DNA from 2 places in the Streptomyces sp. NPDC058457 genome. Region 2 is predicted to be linked to the other one. Evidence: predicted binding sites of a transcription regulator. Region 2 holds the regulator's gene; the other holds the start of a gene.
The links. Region 2 encodes HrcA, which represses chaperone genes, less so after heat shock. Its sites were predicted from a motif close to TTNGCACTCNGNNNNNCNGAGTGCNAA; they were not measured.

Region 1 (10,771 bases), on a different contig from region 2:
CTTCGGCGCCGAGGACCCGCTGCGGATCACCGACGAGGAGTGGCGTCGCTACTTCGAGGTGAACGTCCTGGCCGCCGTGCGGCTGACCCGCCTCTTCCTGCCTGGCATGACCGAACGCGGGTGGGGGCGCATCCAGTACATCGCCAGCGACTCGGCGGTGGTCATCCCCGCGGAGATGATCCACTACGGCATGTCGAAGACCGCGCTGCTCGCGGTGGGCCGCGGCTTCGCCAAGCAGGCCGCCGGCACCGGCGTCACGGTGAACTCCGTGATCGCGGGTCCCACCCACACCGGAGGCGTCGAGGACTTCGTCTACGAACTCGTCGACCGCGACCTGCCCTGGGACGAGGCCCAGCGCGTCTTCATGCGCGAGCACCGGCCGCAGTCACTGCTGCAGCGCCTGATCGAACCGGAGGAGATCGCCCACATGGTCGTCTACCTCAGCTCCGACCAGGCCTCGGCCACCACCGGGGGCGCCCTCCGGGTGGACGGCGGATACGTCGACTCCATCCTGCCGTGACCGACCCGGCCCCGCGGCTCACCCCTCCCGGGGCAGGAGCGTGGCGGTGAGCGTGTCGGCCAGCCATTCCTCGTAGGTGCCGGGCGGCCAGCCCCGTCCCGCGGTGAGCTGGGTGAACAGCTGCGGTCCGGCCAGCGCCCAGACGGCGTCCGCGAGGTGGGCCGGATCCGCCCCCGGCCGCAGCGCACCTGCCTCGTCGAGGTGCGTGACGAAGGAGGTGACACCGGTCAGCCGCTCCCGCTCGCCGGTCTCCAGGATCTCCCCGACGTCCGGCCCGGCCTGGGTCAGCAGGGCGAACAGCGCGGCCACGCGCTCATGGATGCCGCGCACGTACGCGGCGTAGAGCCGGAGCTTGGCGACCGGGTCCGCCGTCCGCAGGATCTCGCGCGTCTGGGGGCGGTCCGCCATGGGCACCGGTTCGTCGTCCCCGGCCAGCGTGATGTCCCACAGGGCCTTGACCATGCCGGGTTTGCCGCCGAACGACTTGTACACCGTCTCGGCCGAGACACCCGCCCGCTCGGCCACCGCGCGGATGGTCGTGGCGTGGAAGCCGTCCCGGAAGAGCAGTTCTCGGCAGGCCTCCAGGACCGCCGTCCGGTTGCGGCGCGCGGCCTCGCGCCGGCGCTCGGAGTTGTAGGGCCGGCGTGGCGTCTCGCCTGCCATCGGCACACCCCCTCAATCTGTTACAGTCAGCTGTATCGAATATATCCCGCTCCGTTGCCGGAGGCTCTCATGTCCCGTCCTGCGACCGTGCAGGTGGCACCCGGCGTCCATCGCCTCGGTGATCACGGCGTCAACTTCTACCTGATCGAGGACCCCGAGGGCGTCGTTCTGATCGACGCGGGGCTACCCGCGCATCTGGAACAGCTGGGCGGGCTGCTGGACGACCTCGGCCGTTCCGTGGCCGACATCCGTGCCGTGCTCCTGACCCACGGCCATCTCGACCACACCGGCCTGGCCCACACCCTCCAGCGGGCCGGCGCCGAGATCTGGATCCACGAGCGGGACGCCGGCATCCTGCGCGACGGCCCGCGGAGCGCGAACCGCCACGCCAAGCCGGAGCGCTCGATGCTCCCCTACCTGCTGCGCCGGCCCTCCGCGCTCGCCCTCCCCCTCCAGCTGGCCCGCTCCGGGGCGTTCACCGCGCCTGCCGTGCAGGGGGCGAAGGTATTCGACACCGACCGAGTGCTGAAGGACCTGCCGGGCGCCCCGCGGGCCGTCGTGATGGCCGGACACACACCCGGCAGCACCGCGTACCTCTTCAGCGAGCGCGGACTGCTCTTCACCGGCGACGCCCTGGTCACCGCCGACGCGTTCTCCGGCCACACCGGGCCCACGCTGGTGTGCCGCTGCTTCACCCACGACAGCCGCGCCGCGCTCACCGCCCTCGACCGCCTCGACGAACTGCCCGCGGCGGGTGTGCTGCTACCCGGCCACGGTGAGCCCTTCACCGGTGGCATCGGAGCCGCTGCCCGGCTGGCACGCGAGTACGGCGTCCGCTGACCCGCCGCGCGGTCCGCGGCGTCGCACCACCACAGACCTCCGGGCGGTGCCCCCTCGCCCGGCGCACGAGGTACCTCTCTTTCCAAGGACAAGACATGAGTTCTGCACCGCCGAACAACGACACGCAGGCGGCGGACTACTTCCGTCCGCGCGTCATGCATGTCCCCGCCGAGAAGGGCGTGGTCAAGTGGATGTCGGGCGACGTCTACTCGACCCTGGCACCGGCCGACTCCACCGGCGGCATCCTGGGCTTCACCGACTGCTGGGTGCCGCCGGGCGGCGGCCCGGTGGCACATGTGCACAAGGCCGCCGACGAGTCCTTCTACGTCATATCGGGCGAGGTCGAGTTCCTGAACGGCGAGGAGACCTTCCTGGCGCACGCCGGTGACTTCGTCTTCGTCCCGCGGGGCACCCGGCACCGGTTCCGCAACCTCACCGAGGAACAGGTGCGCATGGTGTCCTTCTTCACCCCCGGCGGGGGCGAAGGACTGTGGCTGGAGGGCGGGGACGACCCCGTCCCCGGTGAGGAGCCGCAGTTCTGGCCGCCGGAGCGCGGAATGGCGCTGGGCCCGCTGCTCGGGCGGCCTGAGATCGACATGGTGATCCTGCCCGAGGCGGCGGACCTGAACGGGCCCGCCGACGAGGCCTAGCCAGGCCGGGTCAGCCCTAGCCAGCCCTAGCCAGACCTAGCCGTAGTCAGCCGAGCAGTGGTGAGGGAGCGAAGTCGTATCCCTCCCACAGCTGCCTGCTGCTCTCCTCCGGGTACGCCGTCGCCTTCGGTGTCGTGTCCAGGACCTGGGTGAGGCGGGACCGGGTGTCGTAGGCGGGCCAGCCCGGGTCGCCGGTCGCCGCGAAGGACGTCCACGCGGTGCGGAAGCGGGCGGAGAGTTCCTTCGCCTCGGGGGTGACGCCGGTGCCCGCCCAGAGGAGGTTGGCGAGGTCCGCCTCGAACGTGCCGAAGAGGAGCGGGATGTCCAGGCCGTGGCAGGCGCCGAGGAGGCCGCCGTTGCCCGGGGCGCCCCAGGTCAGTTCGTAGAGGTGGGCCCGGCCGCCGCCCGCGGTCTGCGCCTCCGCCAGGCGCAGGGACGGTATGGCGAACAGCCAGTCGGTCTGGACCCGTTCGTACAGCTCGCTCGGCGAGGCGTCGGGGTGGGCGGCGCGGTAGGCATGGTCGCCTGCCGTGCCGCCCGGTGCGAACAGGCGCAGGGCGCCGGTCGCCTGCTCCTCCGTGATCTTGCCGTACATCCCGCTCATGACCAGGAACAGCCGGAACTCGTCACGGTTGTGACCGACGAGGAGGTCCACGTCCCGCGCGGAGCCGGACGCCAGCGCCTGCCAGGGGGTGGTGGGGAGCACCTCGCCGTCGACCACCGGGGAGAACGGGGTGACCGTCGGCGCGATCTGGCCCCAACGGTCCACGTACTGGGGCATCTTGGCGCCGAGCGCCTGCCCGGCCTCCGTCAGCCGGCGCGGGTCGGTCGCCGCCAGGTCGGCCACCGTGGGACGCAGGCCGGCCTCGGCCGCGAGGGCCCTGCCGATGTCCTCGGCGAGCTCGGCGGAGAAGAAGGTGCCCGGGACGCTCTGCGCGATCGCCCGCCGGAACAGGCCCCGCGCCCTCGGCATCGCCAGGAGAGAGGCCACCGACCCGGCGCCCGCGGACTCGCCGAAGACCGTGACCCGGTCGGGGTCGCCGCCGAACGCCGCGATGTTCTCCCGCACCCACTCCAGCGCCGCCACCTGGTCCAGCAGGCCCCGGTTGGCGGGCGCCCCCTCGATATGGGCGAAACCCTCCATGCCGACGCGGTAGTTGAGCGAGACCACGACCACGTCGCCGTCGCGGGCGATGTGCTGGGCGTCGTAGCCGGGGCTGCCGGAGTGGCCCAGCTTGTAGGCGCCGCCGTAGATCCACACCATCACCGGGCAGCGGGCGGCCGGGTCCGGGGCGGGTGTCCACACGTTCACCGTGAGCCAGTCGTCGCCCTCGGGAGCCTCCAGGACGCCCGGGGCTCCCTGGATGCCCAGGTCCTGCGGGGGCGGCGGGCCGAAGGCATACGCCTCACGGATCCCCTCCCAGGGCCGCGCCGGGCGGGGCGCCGCGAACCTGGCCGCTCCCACCGGGGGTTCGGCGAACGGTATCCCCCGGAAGACCGTCAGGCCGTCCTCCCGCAGGCCGCGCACGGCACCGGCGGTGGTGCGCACGACGGGGCCCTCGGCCGCGGGCGCCGGCTCGGCGGACTCGTTCGTGATCATGATCGCTCGCTTTCGACGGCTGGTTGCTGCCACTTCCGACGACTGACCGCTGCCGCTCCGACGGCGGTCGCAGCCGCCTCTCCGGCTGGTCGCCGCCGTTTCACGGCCGGTCACTGATGAAACGTCCGGCGCTTCGCACGAGTGCCGAACACCCCTCACCCGTTGGAGTGAATCCAGGCAATCCAGGTCAGCCGTGCCGGGCCACGAATGCCCTGGCCTCCGCCTCGTCGATCTCGTACACCGTCTCATGGGCCCGCGGATCCCGCGCATGGAAGGTGTGGAACATCGGGCTCGCGGGCCCGCCCAGCTCCACCAGCGACGCCGACGCCCCGCGCACCGCCCGCTCACCGCCGGGCGCCACGGTGAGGTCGATCCGGTTGACCACCCCCGGCGTCACCCACACCGGCACCGACTCCAGCACCCCGAAGAGCTGGAGGTGGTAGTGGCCCGTGAGGATCACCCGTGCGTCACTGCCCCGGATCACCGCCGCCAGGTCGCCGGGGTCGCGCAGCCCGAAGGCCTGCTGGGTCAGCGAGATGTCCAGGGCGAGCGGCGGATGGTGGAAGGCGAGGACCGTGCCGTGCCCGGCCGGGGTGCGCAGCACCTCGCGCAGCCACTCCAGCTGGGGCGCGCCGAGCCGGCCGTGGACCTTGCCCGGCACGAGCGAGTCCAGGGTGACGAAGCGCCAGCCGCCGACCGTGCTCACGGCGGCCCGCTCCGGGGCGCCGAACACCAGCTCGGCGCGATCGGTGCCGTCGGCGTCCAGATGCCCGCTGCCCAGCACCTTGGCGAAGGCCTCGCGCTCGTCGTGGTTGCCGGTGGTGCAGAGGACGGGGATGTTCCGGGCCTCGGCGTAGGCGCCGATCAGGGTGCGCAGGGCCGTGTACGCCTCCGCCGAGCCGTCGTCGGCGAGGTCACCGGTGACGACGACCGCGTCGAGGCCCTGGAGATGGCGGAGTTCGTCGAGCATCAGCCGCAGCGACGCGGTGGCGTTGACACCCCGTCTGTTGGGGGCGTCGGTGCGGTCCAGGTGGGTGTCCGAGAGATGGAGTATCCGCATGACGGGACGATACCGGTGACCTCGGTGGTCGTCACAAGCCAATAACGAAGTGCGTGCGGCAAGTGGGCGGACTCCGTACCCCACTTGAGACGTTCTGGCAGCTCAGCACCGGTTTGCCCGACAGGCGAACCATGGCCGACACATAGAATGCGCCGACCCGGAACGGCTGTTTTCAGCCAGGTCAAGAGTCGGGAAGACCCGCGGCTCGCTCCTTGGGCATCTCGTGACCGTTCCCGGGAGGCACCCTCACAGGTTCCTGACGTCCCATGCCTCAATCAGCCGCCGACCGGAGAGCCGAGCCGTGATGACGCACGAGACCCACGCAACCCGCACGCCGGGCGGACGGCGATGACCGGCCTGCTCAAGCAGCTGCGCGTCTCGCTCCTGATCACCCTCGGGGTGTCGGCCTTCAACGCGTCGGGGCCCCTCCTGGAAGGGCTGGTACGGGGGGACTTCCTCGCGACTCTGGGCGACCGGGCTTCGGGCGCGGCCATCATCTGCACCCTCGTCACCGTCGTGCATTCGGTGATCTACGGCGCGATGCACTTCGGCCGGCCGGAGACGCGCGAGGCGCGGGGCGTCCGGGCCGGGGTGGGGGTGCTGATGGCGCTCGACGTGGTCCCGCTGTTCGCGGCGGGTTACGTCGTCCTGGCCCTCATACCCCTCCTGGCCACCGTCGGGAGCTGGGGCTGGGCGAGGCACCGGGGCTGGGGCGCGGACGCCGCGCGCTACAGCGCCCTGATCTTCGGCGTCCTGTCCTTGTTCGTACAGCTTGTGGCCGCCCTGGTCATGAGCATCGCGGGGTGGCTATGACCGTCTCCGCGGACACCGGCGCCCTGTGGGCCACTCTGCTGGCACTCGCGGGCGTGCCCGCGATCGGATACGCGCTCTTCACCAGGCTCACCGGCCGCGGGCGCAAGGGGGCTGCCCCCTGGCGGGTGCGGCGGTCGCGGGCCACGCGCTGGCCGCGGTCGCCGTGGTCGGGGGGTGGGGCAGGGTGTTCGGGTTTCTGACGACGGCGTACATCGGCGGGTGTGTCGCCGGTGCCTTCGTCCATGCGTACGACACCTGGGTGCGCGAGGGCGAGCAGCACCGGCCTGCCCTGCGGCCGGCGCGGCTGCTCGTGGTGCCCTACGCGTTCGCCCTCGGGTTCTTCGGCCGGGTCGCCGGCTGACCCGAGGGCGAACGGGTGGGGTCAGCTCAGGGTCTTGAGCGCGACCGCGTCGTACGACTTGAGTTCGTCCGTGCGGCCGGCGAGAACCTTCGCCGCCCACTCGGGGTCCTGGAGCAGGGCGCGGCCGACGGCGACCATGTCGTACTCGTCGCGCTCCAGGCCGTCGAGGAGGTCCTCGATGCCCTTGACCGGGGAGCCCTCGCCCGCGAAGCCCTTGATGAAGTCGCCGTCGAGGCCGACCGAGCCGACGGTGATGGTGGGCCTGCCGGTGAGCTTCTTGGTCCAGCCGGCCAGGTTCAGGTCGGAGCCCTCGAACTCGGGGAGCCAGTAGCGGCGGGTGGAGGCATGGAAGACGTCGACGCCGGCGGCGGCCAGCGGGGTGAGGATCGCCTCCAGCTCCTCGGGGGTCTCCGCGAGGCGGGCGTCGTAGTTGTCGGACTTCCACTGCGAGTAGCGGAGGATGACCGGGAACTCCGGGGACACTGCCTCGCGTACGGCGGCCACGATCTCCGCGGCGAACTTCGTACGGGCGACCGGGTCGCCGCCGTACCCGTCGGTGCGGCGGTTGGTGCCGGCCCACAGGAACTGGTCGAGCAGGTAGCCGTGGGCGCCGTGCAGTTCGACGCCGTCGAAGCCGATGCGCTCGGCGGCGGCCGCGGCCTCGGCGAACGCGCGGATGACGTCGTCCAGGTCCTGCCGGGTCATCGCCGTGCCCTCGCCCTCGGTGCCGTCCAGGCGGATGCCGGAGGGACCGACGGCCGGGGCGTCCGCGTACGGCGCCTGGCCCTGCTTGCGGACCATGCCGATGTGCCAGAGCTGCGGGACGATCGTGCCGCCGGCCGCGTGCACCCCCTCGGCGACCTTCGCCCAGCCCGCCAGCTGCTCCTCGCCGTGGAACCGCGGGACGCGGCTGCTGTTGCCGGCCGAGTCGTGGCCGACGTAGGTCCCCTCGGTGACGATCAGACCGACACCCGCGGCGGCCCGGCGGGAGTAGTACGAGACCACGTCCTCGCCGGGGACGCCGCCGGGGCTGAACTGGCGGGTCATCGGCGCCATCGCGATCCGGTTGGGGACCGTGAGCCCGTTCAGGGCGATGGGGCGGGAGAGGATCTCGGCCGCGCGGGAGGCGGGGGGCGTGGTGACGGTCACGTGGGGGGCTCCTCGTGAGTAGGTCGTATACCGGACGGGTCGTATACCAGACGGTATGTGCACACGCATCGAGTGCACGTCTGTGCACAACGACCTGCCCGCTCGTGCGCATTCCCGGTCGCTCGCGAGTGCGGTGTGACCCCGGACACCCGGACACGGGCGCCGGAAACGCCCGAGGGCGGCACCCCTCGCCCATTGGCAGGAGGTGCCGCCCTCGGAAAGGACGGGCTGATCCGGGATCGGATCAGAAGTCCATGTCACCGCCCGGCATGCCGCCCGGAGCGGCCGCGGCGGCCTTCTCCGGCTTGTCGGCGATGACGGCCTCGGTGGTGAGGAACAGCGCGGCGATGGAGGCGGCGTTCTGCAGCGCGGAACGGGTCACCTTCGCCGGGTCGATGATGCCCTCGGCGATCAGGTCGACGTACTCGCCGGTCGCGGCGTTGAGGCCGTGACCCGGGGTGAGGTTGCGGACCTTCTCCACCACGACGCCGCCCTCGAGGCCGGCGTTGACGGCGATCTGCTTCAGCGGGGCCTCGAGCGCGAGCTTCACGGCCTGTGCGCCGGTCGCCTCGTCACCCTCCAGCTCCAGCTTCTCGAAGACCTGGGAGGCCTGCAGCAGGGCCACGCCACCACCGGCGACGATGCCCTCCTCGACGGCCGCCTTGGCGTTGCGCACGGCGTCCTCGATGCGGTGCTTGCGCTCCTTGAGCTCGACCTCGGTCGCGGCACCGGCCTTGATGACGGCGACGCCACCGGCGAGCTTGGCCAGGCGCTCCTGGAGCTTCTCGCGGTCGTAGTCCGAGTCGGACTGCTCGATCTCGGCGCGGATCTGGTTGACCCGGCCGGCGACCTGGTCGGACGAGCCGGCGCCGTCGACGATGGTGGTCTCGTCCTTGGTGATGACCACCTTGCGGGCCTTGCCCAGCAGGTCGAGGGTCGTGTTCTCCAGCTTGAGACCGACCTCCTCGGAGATGACCTCGCCGCCGGTGAGGATGGCGATGTCGTTCAGCATCGCCTTGCGGCGGTCGCCGAAGCCCGGGGCCTTGACCGCGACGGACTTGAAGGTGCCGCGGATCTTGTTGACGACCAGGGTCGACAGGGCCTCGCCCTCGACGTCCTCGGCGATGATCAGCAGCGGCTTGCCCGACTGCATGACCTTCTCCAGGAGCGGGAGCAGGTCCTTGACGGAGCCGATCTTCGAGTTGGCGATCAGGATGTACGGGTCGTCGAGGGACGCCTCCATACGCTCCATGTCGGTGGCGAAGTACGCCGAGATGTAGCCCTTGTCGAAGCGCATACCCTCGGTGAGCTCCAGCTCCAGACCGAAGGTCTGGGACTCCTCGACGGTGATGACGCCTTCCTTGCCGACCTTGTCCATGGCCTCGGCGATGAGCTCGCCGATCTGGGTGTCGGCGGCGGAGATGGAGGCCGTGGAGGCGATCTGCTCCTTGGTCTCGACGTCCTTCGCCTGCTCAAGGAGGGCACCGGAGACGGCCTCGACGGCCTTCTCGATACCGCGCTTCAGGGCCATCGGGTTGGCACCGGCGGCGACGTTGCGCAGGCCTTCCTTGACCAGGGCCTGGGCGAGCACGGTCGCGGTGGTCGTACCGTCACCGGCGACGTCGTCCGTCTTCTTGGCGACTTCCTTGACCAGCTCGGCGCCGATCTTCTCGTACGGGTCCTCCAGCTCGATCTCCTTGGCGATGGACACACCATCGTTGGTGATCGTGGGGGCGCCCCACTTCTTCTCAAGGACGACGTTGCGGCCCTTGGGGCCGAGGGTGACCTTGACGGCGTCGGCGAGCTGGTTCATACCGCGCTCAAGGCCGCGCCGCGCCTCCTCGTCGAACGCGATGATCTTGGCCATGTGAAGTGGTCCCTCCAGGACTGGGGGTGAGTCTTCAGGACCGCGCCCGCGCCCGCGACGGACGGCTCGCCGACCCGTGGGTTCCTTGCCCCACCCGGCCTGCGGGCCTCACCGACCCGGTCCTTCTTTGTCACTCTCACCTTCAGAGTGCTAACGCCAATGATTAGCACTCGGCATGGTCGAGTGCAAGCGCCTCTCGCACTCCGGCAGGACCTCCGGGCGCGCCGGAGCCTGGCCTCCGGGCACGCCGGGGCAAGACCCCGGGCACGCCGGAGGGGGACCCCGGGCACGCTGAAGGGCTCGCACCCAGCGGGTGCGAGCCCTTCAGCAGAAGAACGGAAGAACGTCGCTGCAGTCAGTCGGCGCGTGCTTCAGCCGGTCGCGAGCCGGACCATGTCCGCCTGCGGCCCCTTCTGGCCCTGCGAGATCTCGAAATCGACCCGCTGACCCTCTTCCAGGGTGCGGTAGCCGTCCATCTGAATCGCGCTGTAGTGGACGAAAACATCCGCACCACCGTCGACCGCGATGAAGCCGTACCCCTTCTCCGCGTTGAACCACTTGACGGTGCCCTGAGCCATGCCTAACTCCCCTATTACTGGCCCTTGCACAGATCCACACTTCGCGGATCCGGGTCAGACCTCACCCCCCATTGGTTGGGGGCGTGCGCCGGAACGCGTCGACCGCGGCTGAATGTATCTGTCCAACTGCCGTCTGCAACAGGTCAATCGGACGAGAATTCTGGACGGGAGCGGTCCGGAATGTAGCGAGAATTCGGCCGAATTCAGGGCAAGTCGGGCCCCAGAAAGGCCTCAAAAGCCGCATATAACCCGCACACTTTGGCTACTTCTTGCCGGGCTCGCGGTATCGAATACGGGGTCCCCGACCTGGAGATCGGGACCGCGTTCCCCAACTGTACCGCGCTCAACCACACAGAATTGCCCCCTCCGCTTCTCTCACGGAGGGGGCAATCGGATGAACAGTCGGTGATCGGCGTTACCGAAGGTAATGTTCGGTCATTCGATCAGCCTGTCAAGCAGGTCAGCAGGTCAGCCGCCGGCGACGGCCGGGATGATGGAGACACCGGCCCCGTCCGGGGTGGCGGTCTCCAGGCCCTGCTCGAACCGCACGTCGTCGTCATTGACGTACACATTGACGAACCGGCGCAGCTTGCCCTGGTCGTCGAGAACGCGCGCGGAGATCCCGGCGTGGTTCTTCTCCAGGTCGGAGATGACCTCGCCGAGCGTGGCG
Region 2 (10,771 bases):
AGGTCGTCGACGCCCTCCAGGTACTCCACCACCACGCCCTCGACGCGCAGGTCGTCGCCCCAGACCTTCTCGACCAGCTCCGCGTCGTGGCGGCCCTCCACGTAGATGCGGCCCGCGCGGGCGACACGCGCGCGTGCGCCGGGGACGGCGACCGAGCCGGAGGCGGTGCGGGAAGGACGTACGGGGGCGGCCGACGTGGGGCGTACGAGGGTGACCACCCGGCCCTCCAGGAGGAAGCCGCGCGGCTCCAGCGGGAAGACGCGGTGTTTGCCGAAGCGGTCCTCCAGGGTGACCGTGCCCGCCTCGCAGCGGATCACCGCGCCGCAGAAGCCGGTGCCGGGCTCCTCCACCACCAGACCGGGTTCGGCAGCCACCTCGGGCACCGGCTTCGGCTGCTTCCACGGCGGGGTCAGGTCGGCGGAGTACTGGCGCATTCGGATGACGATAGGAGAAGCCCGGGCACGGTCACCGCGACACGCCGAAACGGGCCGCCAGGGCGTCGCGTTGTGCCCGTACGAACGCCGCGTCCACCACCGCTCCGTGACCGGGTACGTACAGGGCGCGATCGCCGCCGAGCGACAGGAGGCGGTCCAGGGCCGCCGGCCAGCGGGACGGTACGGCGTCGGGACCGGCCTGGGGATCGCCGGACTCCTCCACCAGGTCGCCGCAGAACACCACCTCCGGGTCGCCGGGGACCAGGACGGCGAGGTCGTGGGCGGTGTGGCCGGGACCCACGTTGGCCAGCAGGGCCTGGCGGCCGTCGCCGAGGTCGAGGGTCCACTCGCCGGAGACCAGACGGCGGGGGCGGGGAAGGGCGTCGGCCGCCTCCTCGGCCTCGGGGGAGGGGAGGCCGTTGCGGACCGCGTCCAGGCGGAGCGCCTCGCGGTCGTACGCGAAGACGGCCTCGGTGCCCACCGCCGCGTACAGGTTCGCGCCCGCGAAGGCGGCCGCGCCGAAGACGTGGTCGAAGTGCGGATGGGTGAGCGCGAGATGGGTCACACGGCGGTCGGCCAGCGCCTGCGCCTCCATGCGCAACCGTGCGCCCTCGGCCAGACTGGAGCCGGCATCCACCATCAGGGCCGTGCCCGCGCCGAGAACCAGGCCCGCCGTGCAGTCCCAGCCCGGCAGCCGGCACCGGCCGACCCCTTCGGCCACCCGCTCCCAGCCCAGCTCTTCCCAAGTCACCGTCATGCCGCGACGCTAGCCGTAGAACGCCATGGGTCCTGACCGACCTTGCCCAGTCAGTACCCCACGGCCGTACACTGGGCCGGGGATGCTGGCACTCGCGTTCGCAGAGTGCCAGACGAAAGACCCGAAGGACCCGAAAGGCCGCGGGGACGACTTTCTGGAGGTGTGGCGCTGGATGCTGAGTGAACGCAGGCTTCAGGTATTGCGCGCCATCGTCCAGGACTACGTCGGCACCGAGGAGCCGGTGGGTTCGAAGGCGCTGACCGAACGGCACAACCTGGGGGTCTCCCCGGCGACCGTGCGCAACGACATGGCCGCTCTGGAGGACGAGGGGTACATCGCCCAGCCGCACACCAGCGCGGGGCGGATTCCCACCGACAAGGGCTACCGGCTGTTCGTCGACAAGCTGGCCGGCGTCAAACCGATGAGCGCGCCCGAGCGGCGGGCCATCCAGAACTTCCTCGACGGCGCCGTCGATCTCGACGACGTGGTGGCGCGGACCGTTCGGCTGCTGGCACAGCTGACGCGGCAGGTGGCGGTCGTGCAGTACCCGTCGCTGACGCGGTCGACCGTGCGGCACGTGGAACTGCTGTCGCTGGCTCCGGCCCGGCTCATGCTGGTGCTGATCACCGACACCGGGCGGGTCGAGCAGCGTATGGTCGACTGCCCGGCGCCCTTCGGGGAAACGTCTCTGGCGGATCTGCGGGCGCGGCTGAACAGCCGGGTCGCGGGACGCCGGTTCTCGGACGTGCCCCGGCTGGTGGAGGATCTGCCGGAAGCCTTCGAGGCCGAGGACCGCGGTGCGGTCTCGGCGGTGCTCTCCACCCTGCTGGAGACGCTCGTCGAGGAGAACGAGGAGCGGTTGATGATCGGCGGCACCGCCAATCTCACCCGCTTCGGACATGACTTTCCCCTCATGATCCGGCCCGTCCTGGAGGCATTGGAGGAGCACGTGGTGCTGCTCAAGCTCCTTGGCGAGGCCGGGGATTCGGGCATGACCGTACGCATCGGTCACGAGAACGCCTACGAGGGACTCAACTCCACGTCAGTGGTGTCGGTCGGCTACGGTTCGGGCGGCGAGGCAGTCGCCAAGCTCGGCGTGGTCGGACCGACCCGCATGGATTACCCGGGAACGATGGGAGCGGTACGAGCGGTGGCACGGTACGTCGGACAGATCCTGGCGGAGTCGTAAGTGGCCACGGACTACTACGCCGTTCTCGGCGTGCGCCGCGACGCGTCGCAGGAAGAGATCAAGAAGGCCTTCCGTCGGCTCGCACGCGAGCTGCACCCGGACGTCAACCCGGACCCGAAGACCCAGGAGCGGTTCAAGGAGATCAACGCCGCTTACGAGGTTCTGTCGGACCCGCAGAAGAAGCAGGTCTACGACCTCGGCGGGGATCCGCTGTCGCAGAGCGGCGGCGCGGGCGCGGGCGGCTTCGGGGCCGGTGGGTTCGGGAACTTCTCGGACATCATGGACGCGTTCTTCGGTACGGCGTCGCAGCGCGGGCCGAGGTCGCGTACGCGGCGCGGCCAGGACGCGATGATCCGGATCGAGGTCGAGCTCGACGAGGCGGCCTTCGGTACGACCAAGGACATCCAGGTCGACACGGCGATCGTCTGCAACACCTGTAACGGTGAGGGCGCGGCGCCGGGCACCTCCGCCCAGACGTGTGACATGTGCCGGGGCCGTGGTGAGGTCTCGCAGGTGACGCGGTCCTTCCTCGGGCAGGTCATGACCTCGCGGCCCTGCCCGCAGTGCCAGGGCTTCGGGACCGTCGTGCCGACGCCGTGCCCCGAGTGCGCGGGCGACGGGCGGGTGCGGTCGCGGCGGACGCTGACCGTGAAGATCCCGGCCGGTGTCGACAACGGCACGCGGATCCAGCTCGCCGGTGAGGGTGAGGTGGGACCGGGTGGCGGTCCGGCCGGTGACCTGTACGTCGAGATCCACGAGCTGCCGCATTCGACGTTCCAGCGGCGCGGGGACGATCTGCACTGCACGGTGACGATTCCGATGACGGCGGCGTCGCTCGGTACGAAGGTGCCGCTGGAGACGCTGGACGGGCTGGAGGAGGTCGACATCCGGCCGGGGACCCAGTCCGGGCAGTCGATCCCGCTGCACGGGCGCGGTGTCACGCATCTGCGTGGCGGCGGGCGGGGTGACCTGATCGTCCACGTCGAGGTGACGACGCCGACCAAGCTCGATCCTGAGCAGGAGCGGTTGCTGAGGGAGCTGGCGAAGCTGCGCGGGGAGGAGCGGCCGACGGGGCAGTTTCAGCCCGGTCAGCAAGGGCTGTTCAGCCGGCTGAAGGACGCGTTCAACGGGCGTTGACGGGTCACCGTGAAGGGGCTCCGCCCCTTCGACCCCACCAGGGGGCTCCGCCCCCTGGACCCCCGAAACCCATGCCCACCCACCACCCGACTCGGTCGATGAGGAGGCGAGGCCGCCCCTCGGTTCGGTCGATGAGGAGGCGAGGCCGCTCCTCGGCTCGGTCGATGAAGGGGCGAGGCCGCTCTTCGGCTTGGTTGGTGAGGAGGCGGGGCCACCACCCGGCTCGGTCGATGGGGAGGTGAGGCCGCCCCTCGGTTCGGTCGATGAGGAGGCGAGGCCGCTCCTCGGCTCGGTCGATGAAGGGGCGAGGCCGCTCTTCGGCTCGGTCGATGAGGGGGGCGGGGCTGTTACCCGGCTCGGTCGGTGAGGGGTGGCGTCACCAGGTCACGGTGTCTGTGGGGCGGGGAAATTTCTGGCATGTGCCAAAGGGGCGGCCCGATTCGGTCTTGTTCGGAGGACGTGACAACATGCCGTCATGTCCTCCGCACTGACCGATCTCTTCCCTTTTCCGATCGTGCAGGCCCCCATGGCAGGCGGGGTCTCCGTGCCGCAGCTCGCCGCTGCCGTGTCCGAGGCGGGCGGGCTGGGATTCCTTGCCGCCGGGTACAAGACCGCCGACGGGATGTACCAGGAGATCAAGCAACTGCGAGGGCTGACCGGTCGCCCCTTCGGCGTGAACCTCTTCATGCCGCAGCCGGAGTACGCCGAGTCCGGGGCCGTGGAGATCTACGCGCATCAGCTGGCCGGTGAGGCCGCCTGGTACGAGACCGAGCTCGGCGACCCGGACAGCGGCCGGGACGACGGGTACGAGGCCAAGCTGGCCGTGCTGCTCGACAACCCGGTGGCCGCCGTCTCCTTTCACTTCGGTGTGCCGACGCGGGATGTGCTGGATTCGCTGCGGCGGGCCGGGATGGTCACGCTGGTCACCGCCACCACCGCCGAGGAGGCCCTCGCCGTCGAGCGGGCCGGGGCGGACGCGGTGATCGCACAGGGCGTGGAGGCCGGGGGACACCAGGGCACCCACCGGGACGTGCCGGAGAACGACGGGTCCGGGATAGGGCTGCTGTCCCTGGTCGCCCAGGTGCGGGAGACCGTGGGGATCCCGGTCGTCGCCGCGGGCGGCATCATGCGCGGCAGCCAGATCGCGGCCGTACTGGCGGCGGGGGCGAGCGTCGCACAGCTGGGGACGGCCTTCCTGGCCACCCCGGAGTCCGGCGCCGCCGACCTGCACAAGCAGGCCCTCACCGACCCGCTGTTCACGCGGACCGCGCTGACCCGGGCGTTCTCCGGGCGGCCCGCCCGCGGCCTGGTCAACCGCTTCATGCGCGAGCACGGCCCGTACGCCCCCGCCGCCTACCCGGAGGTCCACCACCTCACCGCCCCGCTGCGCAAGGCCGCGGCCAAGGCCACAGACGCGCAGGGCATGGCCCTGTGGGCCGGGCAGGGGCACCGGATGGCCCGCGAGCTGCCCGCCGGACAGCTGGTGGAGACCCTCGCGGAGGAACTCGCCGCCGCGTCGACAGCGTTGTCGACCAAGGGGGAGGGGGAGAGCCGATGACTGCTCCTGTGTTCGTGCTCGATCCGCTGATCGTGCCCGACTTCTCCGGTGGCGAGGTCGTCCTGGACGGTCCCGAGGGGCGGCACGCCGTCTCCGTGAAGCGGCTGCAGCCCGGCGAGGACGTCATCCTCACCGACGGGCGCGGCCGCTGGATGGAGGGCGTCGTGCGGGCGGCCGAGGGCAAGGACCGGCTGGTGGTGATGGACCTGGAGAGCGTCTACGAGGAGCCCGTGCCGCAGCCCCGGATCACCGTGGTGCAGGCACTTCCCAAGGGGGACCGGGGGGAGGTCGCCGTGGAGACCATGACCGAGGTCGGCGTCGACGCGATCGTGCCCTGGCAGGCCGCCCGCTGCATCACCCAGTGGAAGGGCGAGCGGGGGCTGAAGGCGCTCGGCAAGTGGCGGGCCACCGCCCGGGAGGCCGGCAAGCAGTCCCGCCGGGTGCGGTTCCCCGAGGTCGCGGACGCGGCGACGACCAAGCAGGTTGCCGCACTTCTCGCCAAAGCCGACCTCGCCGCCGTGCTCCACTCCGACTTCGGGCATGACAGCGAGCCGCTCGCGGAGGTCCAGTTGCCCAGCGAGGGCGAGATCGTGCTGGTCGTCGGGCCCGAAGGCGGTGTCGCCCGGGACGAGGTGGCGCTGTTCGAGGAGGCAGGTGCGAAGGCGTACACCCTGGGGCCTACCGTGATGCGCACGTCGACCGCCGGAACGGCGGCCGTGGCCCTGCTGCTGGGCCGCGCCGGCCGGTGGTCCTGAACCCACCGCACCACACCCTGGGGGACACGCCGTGGAACTCGCCCAAGTGCGGCTCCTGGTCAGCGACTTCGCCGCCGCCTACCGCTTCTACGCCGAGGTGCTCGGGCTGAAGCCGCAGTCGGGGGCGAGCGAGGGGCCGTACGAGAAGTTCAGCCCGCATGCCGGGTCGGCGGGGATCGCCCTGCAGGACCGGGCGATGATGGCCGCGATACTGGGCGAGCTGGGGGACACGGCGACCGGGCACCGTTCGCTGGTGGTGCTGCGCGTCGACGACCTCGACGGCTACTGCGAGCAGATCGTCGCGCGGGGGGCGGTCCTCGTGCACGGGCCGGCGCCGATGACGGAACGCATGCGGGCCGCCCACCTCAAGGACCCGGAGGGGAACCTGGTGGAGCTGCAGGAGTGGTTGCTGCTGCGCACCTGAGGAACCCCCGTGGAGGGGGCACCGGCACGGGGGACCTCTCCGAACACGTGAGTGGCCGTATGCCCCCTTCCGTCACTGGCGGGACGGTGGCAGGCTGCCCTCCATGGGGGTATTGAGGCGGATTTGGCGTCGGCCGCGCGGCACCAGGGCGGCGGCCGTGACGGGGCTCGTGGTGATCGCCGTGGGCGGTGTGGTGGCCTGCCAGCCGAGCGATCTGAACACGGCGACGGTCGCCTACACCACCGACCGGACCGCCACCGCCGAGCTGAAACGCCAGCACGTCGACGTCAGTTGGCTCACCTGCACCGGCAACTACGGCTCGTCGGCGAAGAGCACGAAGGACACCCAGAGCACCAAGAGCACCAGGACGCCGTCGGCCACCTCCACCACCGTCGTCTCCGTCGACTGCCAGGGCCGGACCAAGGACGGCCGGAGCATCACCGTCACCGGCCGGGTCACCAAGGCCGTCAGCGGGGCCTGTGTGCGCGGGAACCTGGTGGCCAGGGTCGGCGGCAAGGAGTGGTTCCGGGTGAACGGGCTGGGCGACTGCGACGCCACGCCCGGGCCGACGTACAGCACCTACCGGCCGCCCACGTACGGGCAGCAGCCCGGCCCCACCGTGACCGTCACGAAGACCGTCTGGTGCCAGGGCGACCCCAAGTGCTGGCCGGTGCAGGGCAAGTGATCGAAATCGGCCACCGGGAACACGCCCCGATGCATAGGCTGAGCGAGTGACTCAGGGTGCAGCGAACGGACCGCGGTCCTACCTCCGATTTCCGCACGTCCACGGCGATCTGGTCGCCTTCACCGCCGAGGACGACGTGTGGCTCGCGCCCCTGGACGGCGGCCGGGCCTGGCGGGTCAGCGCCGACAACGTCCCCGTGACGCTGCCGCGCATCTCGCCCGACGGGACCACGGTCGCCTGGACCTCCACCCGCGACGGCGCCCCCGAGATCCACCTCGCCCCCGTCGACGGCGGTTCCTCGACCCGGCTGACGCACTGGGGGAGCGCCCGCACCCAGGTGCGCGGCTGGACCGCCGACGGCCAGGTCCTCGCGGTCACCACCCACGGTCAGGCCAGCCTCCGGCGCAGCTGGGCCCACACCGTCCCGCTCGACGGCGGCCCGTCCACCGTCCTGCCGTACGGCCCCGTCGGCCATGTCGCCTTCGGAGGGCCGGGCACCGTGCTGCTGTCCGCGCCGATGGGGCGGGAGGCGGCCTGGTGGAAGCGGTACCGGGGCGGTACGGCGGGCAAGCTGTGGATCGATCGGGACGTCCACGACGGGGAGGGCGCCGGCGAGTTCGTACGGCTGCACGCGGAGCTGGACGGGAACCTGGAGTACCCCGTGTGGGCCGGCGACCGGATCGCCTTCCTCTCCGACCACGAGGGCACGGGCGCGCTGTACTCCTCCCTCGCAGACGGCTCCGACCTGCGCCGGCACACGCTCGTCGACGGTTTCTACGCCCGGCACGCGGCCGGCGACGGCACCCGGGTCGTCTACGCCTCGGCCGGTGAACTCTGGCTCCTCGACGACCTGGAGGGCGCCGAACCGCGTCGCCTGGACATCCGGCTCGGCGGACCCCGCGTGGACCGGCAGCCGTACCCGGTCAACGCGACCCGCTGGTTCAGCTCGGCCTCGCCCGACCACACCGCGCGCGGCAGCGCCGTCCTGGTGCGCGGCGGCGTGCACTGGGTGACCCACCGCTCGGGCCCGGCGCGGGCGCTCGTCGCCCAGCCCGGGGTCCGGGCCCGGCTGCCCGTCACCTTCCGCGTGGACGCGGAGGAGTGGGTGGTGTGGGTGACGGACGCCGAGGGCGACGACGCCCTGGAGTTCGCCCCCGCGACCGGGCTCGCGCCGGGCTCCACCCCGCGCCGGATCGCCGCCGGACAGCTCGGCCGGGTCCTGGAACTCGCCGTCGCCCCCGACGGCGGCCGGGTCGCCGTCGCCGCCCACGACGGCCGGCTGCTCCTCGTCGAGCGGGAGACGGGCGAGGTCCGCGAGGTCGACCGCAGCGAGGACGGCGACGTCTCCGGACTGGCCTTCTCGCCCGACTCCGGCTGGCTCGCCTGGTCCCACCCCGGCGCCGGCGGGCTCTGCCAGCTCCGCATCGCCCACACCACCGACCTCACCGTCACCGAGGCGACCCCGCTGCGGTTCCGGGACTACGACCCCGCCTTCACCCGCGACGGCAAACACCTCGCCTTCCTCTCCACCCGCTCCTTCGACCCGGTCTACGACGAGCACGTCTTCGACCTGGCCTTCGTGGTCGGCGACCGCCCGCACCTGATCACCCTCGCCGCCACCACGCCCTCGCCGTTCGGCCCGCAGCGGCACGGCCGCCCGTTCGAGACCCCCGACAAGGACGAGACCCCGGACGCCGAGGGCACCCCCGCCACCCGCATCGACCTGGAGGGCCTCGCCGACCGGATCGTGCCCTTCCCCGTCGAGGCCGGCCGCTACTCCACGCTCCGCACCGCCAAGGACGGCGTGCTCTGGCTGCGCCACCCGGTGCGCGGCGTGCTCGGCGCCTCCCGCGCCCACCCCGAGGACCCGGCGCCCAAGACCGAGCTGGAGCGCTACGACCTCGCCCAGCAGCGCATCGAGTACCTCTCCTCCGACGCCGACCACTTCGAGGTCAGCGGCGACGGCAAACGCGTCCTGCTGTGGGCCGACAGCAAGCTCAAGGTCGTACCCAGCGACCGCCGCGCCTCGGGCGACGACGACAGCGACACCAACATCACCGTCGACCTGGCCCGGGTCCGGCAGACCGTCGACCCGGCCGCCGAGTGGCGGCAGATGTTCGACGAGACCGGCCGCATCATGCGCGACCAGTTCTGGCGCCCGGACCTCGGCGGCGTCGACTGGGACGGCGTCCTCACCCGCTACCGCCCGCTCGTCGAGCAGGTCGCCACCCATGACGACCTCGTCGACCTGCTCTGGGAGGTCCAGGGCGAACTCGGCACCTCGCACGCCTACGTCACCCCGCGCGGCGGCTACGGCAACGGCGCCCGCCAGGGCCTCCTCGGCGCCGACATCTCCCGCCATCCGGACGGCAGTTGGCGCATCGACCGGATCCTGCCCGCCGAGACCTCCGACCCCGGCGCCCGTTCCCCTCTCGCCGCACCCGGCGCCGCGGTACGCCCCGGCGACGCGATCGTGGCCGTCGCAGGCCGCCCCGTCGACCCGGTGACCGGCCCCGGCCCGCTGCTCGTCGGCACGGCCGGCAAGGCGATCGAACTGACCGTGTCCCCGGCGGGCGGCGGTGAGTTGCGGCACCCGGTCGTCGTGCCGGTCGCCGACGAGGAACCCCTGCGGTACCACGCGTGGGTGGCCGACCGGCGGGCCCATGTGCACGAGTTGTCCGGGGGCCGCCTCGGCTACCTCCACGTGCCGGACATGCAGGCACCGGGCTGGGCCCAGATCCACCGCGACCTGACCGTGGAGATGGCCCGCGAGGGCATCGTCGTGGACGTCCGCGAGAACCGCGGCGGGCACACCTCCCAGCTCGTGGTGGAGAAACTGGCCCGGCGGATCGTCGGCTGGGACCTGCCGCGCGGCATGCGGCCGTTCAGCTACCCGAAGGACGCGCCCCGGGGACCGGTCGTGGTCGTCGCGAACGAGTTCTCCGGCTCGGACGGCGACATCGTCAACGCGGCGATCAAGGCACTGGCCATCGGCCCGGTGGTCGGCACCCGCACCTGGGGCGGCGTGATCGGCATCGACAGCCGCTACCGCCTGGTCGACGGCACCCTGGTCACCCAGCCGAAGTACGCGTTCTGGCTGGAGGGCTACGGCTGGGGCGTGGAGAACCACGGCGTCGACCCGGACGTGGAGGTCGTACAGACCCCGCAGGACTGGGGGGCCGGGAGGGATCCCCAGCTGGACGAGGCGGTACGGATCGCGCTGGAGGCGCTGGAGAACAGTCCCGCGAAAACGCCGCCGACTCTGCCGACCTCTTAGGGGCGCGGGGAACTGCGCGCTCGGCCCCCACCGGCCCGCAGCCGAACCGACTACGATGCTCCCGAAGCTGATCACCGGTGAGGAGAAGACATGGCCGGGGAACCCCAGGACGACTGCCTGTTCTGCAAAATCGTCGCAGGCCATGTCCCCGCGACGATCGTCCGGGAGACGGACACCACCGTCGCCTTCCGGGACATCAATCCCCAGGCCCCCACCCACGTCCTGGTGATCCCCAGGGTCCACTACGGGAACGCGGCCGAGCTCGCCGCAGGCGAACCCGCCATCGCCGCCGACATACTGCGTGAGGCCCAGGCCGTCGCCGACGAGGACAAACTGGAGAGCTACCGCATCGTCTTCAACACCGGCAGCGGCGCCGGCCAGACCGTCTGGCACGCCCACGCCCACGTCCTCGGCGGCCGCGGCCTGCAGTGGCCTCCCGGATAACTCGCCGTGTCCGTACGTGAACTGGTGGTCCTCGGCACCGCCAGCCAGGTCCCCACCCGGCACCGCAACCACAACGGCTACCTGCTGCGCTGGGACGGCGAGGGCATCCTC

Region 1: a site for HrcA is predicted at 9,687-9,713, ahead of groL (chaperonin GroEL). Genes of this name have one in related genera too.

What each region holds. Positions count from the first base shown of each region.
Region 1 covers NZ_JBHXLU010000003.1:186,385-197,155, reverse strand. The annotation lists gene ACFWPS_RS04475 (SDR family NAD(P)-dependent oxidoreductase) at 1-520, shown strand, start outside; gene ACFWPS_RS04470 (TetR/AcrR family transcriptional regulator) at 539-1,183, opposite strand; gene ACFWPS_RS04465 (MBL fold metallo-hydrolase) at 1,253-2,023, shown strand; gene ACFWPS_RS04460 (cupin domain-containing protein) at 2,119-2,673, shown strand; gene ACFWPS_RS04455 (carboxylesterase/lipase family protein) at 2,720-4,273, opposite strand; gene ACFWPS_RS04450 (metallophosphoesterase) at 4,461-5,333, opposite strand; gene ACFWPS_RS04445 (hypothetical protein) at 5,682-6,146, shown strand; gene ACFWPS_RS04440 (hypothetical protein) at 6,331-6,507, shown strand; gene ACFWPS_RS04435 (NADH:flavin oxidoreductase) at 6,529-7,656, opposite strand; gene groL (chaperonin GroEL) at 7,901-9,523, opposite strand; gene ACFWPS_RS04425 (cold-shock protein) at 9,895-10,101, opposite strand; gene ACFWPS_RS04420 (MoaD/ThiS family protein) at 10,570-10,771, opposite strand, start outside.
Region 2 covers NZ_JBHXLU010000002.1:56,923-67,693, forward strand. The annotation lists gene ACFWPS_RS02150 (DUF3097 domain-containing protein) at 1-434, opposite strand, end outside; gene ACFWPS_RS02155 (MBL fold metallo-hydrolase) at 466-1,191, opposite strand; gene hrcA (heat-inducible transcriptional repressor HrcA) at 1,364-2,380, shown strand; gene dnaJ (molecular chaperone DnaJ) at 2,381-3,517, shown strand; gene ACFWPS_RS02170 (nitronate monooxygenase) at 3,993-5,075, shown strand; gene ACFWPS_RS02175 (16S rRNA (uracil(1498)-N(3))-methyltransferase) at 5,072-5,830, shown strand; gene ACFWPS_RS02180 (VOC family protein) at 5,862-6,254, shown strand; gene ACFWPS_RS02185 (hypothetical protein) at 6,358-6,939, shown strand; gene ACFWPS_RS02190 (S41 family peptidase) at 6,986-10,216, shown strand; gene ACFWPS_RS02195 (histidine triad nucleotide-binding protein) at 10,307-10,660, shown strand; gene ACFWPS_RS02200 (ribonuclease Z) at 10,667-10,771, shown strand, end outside.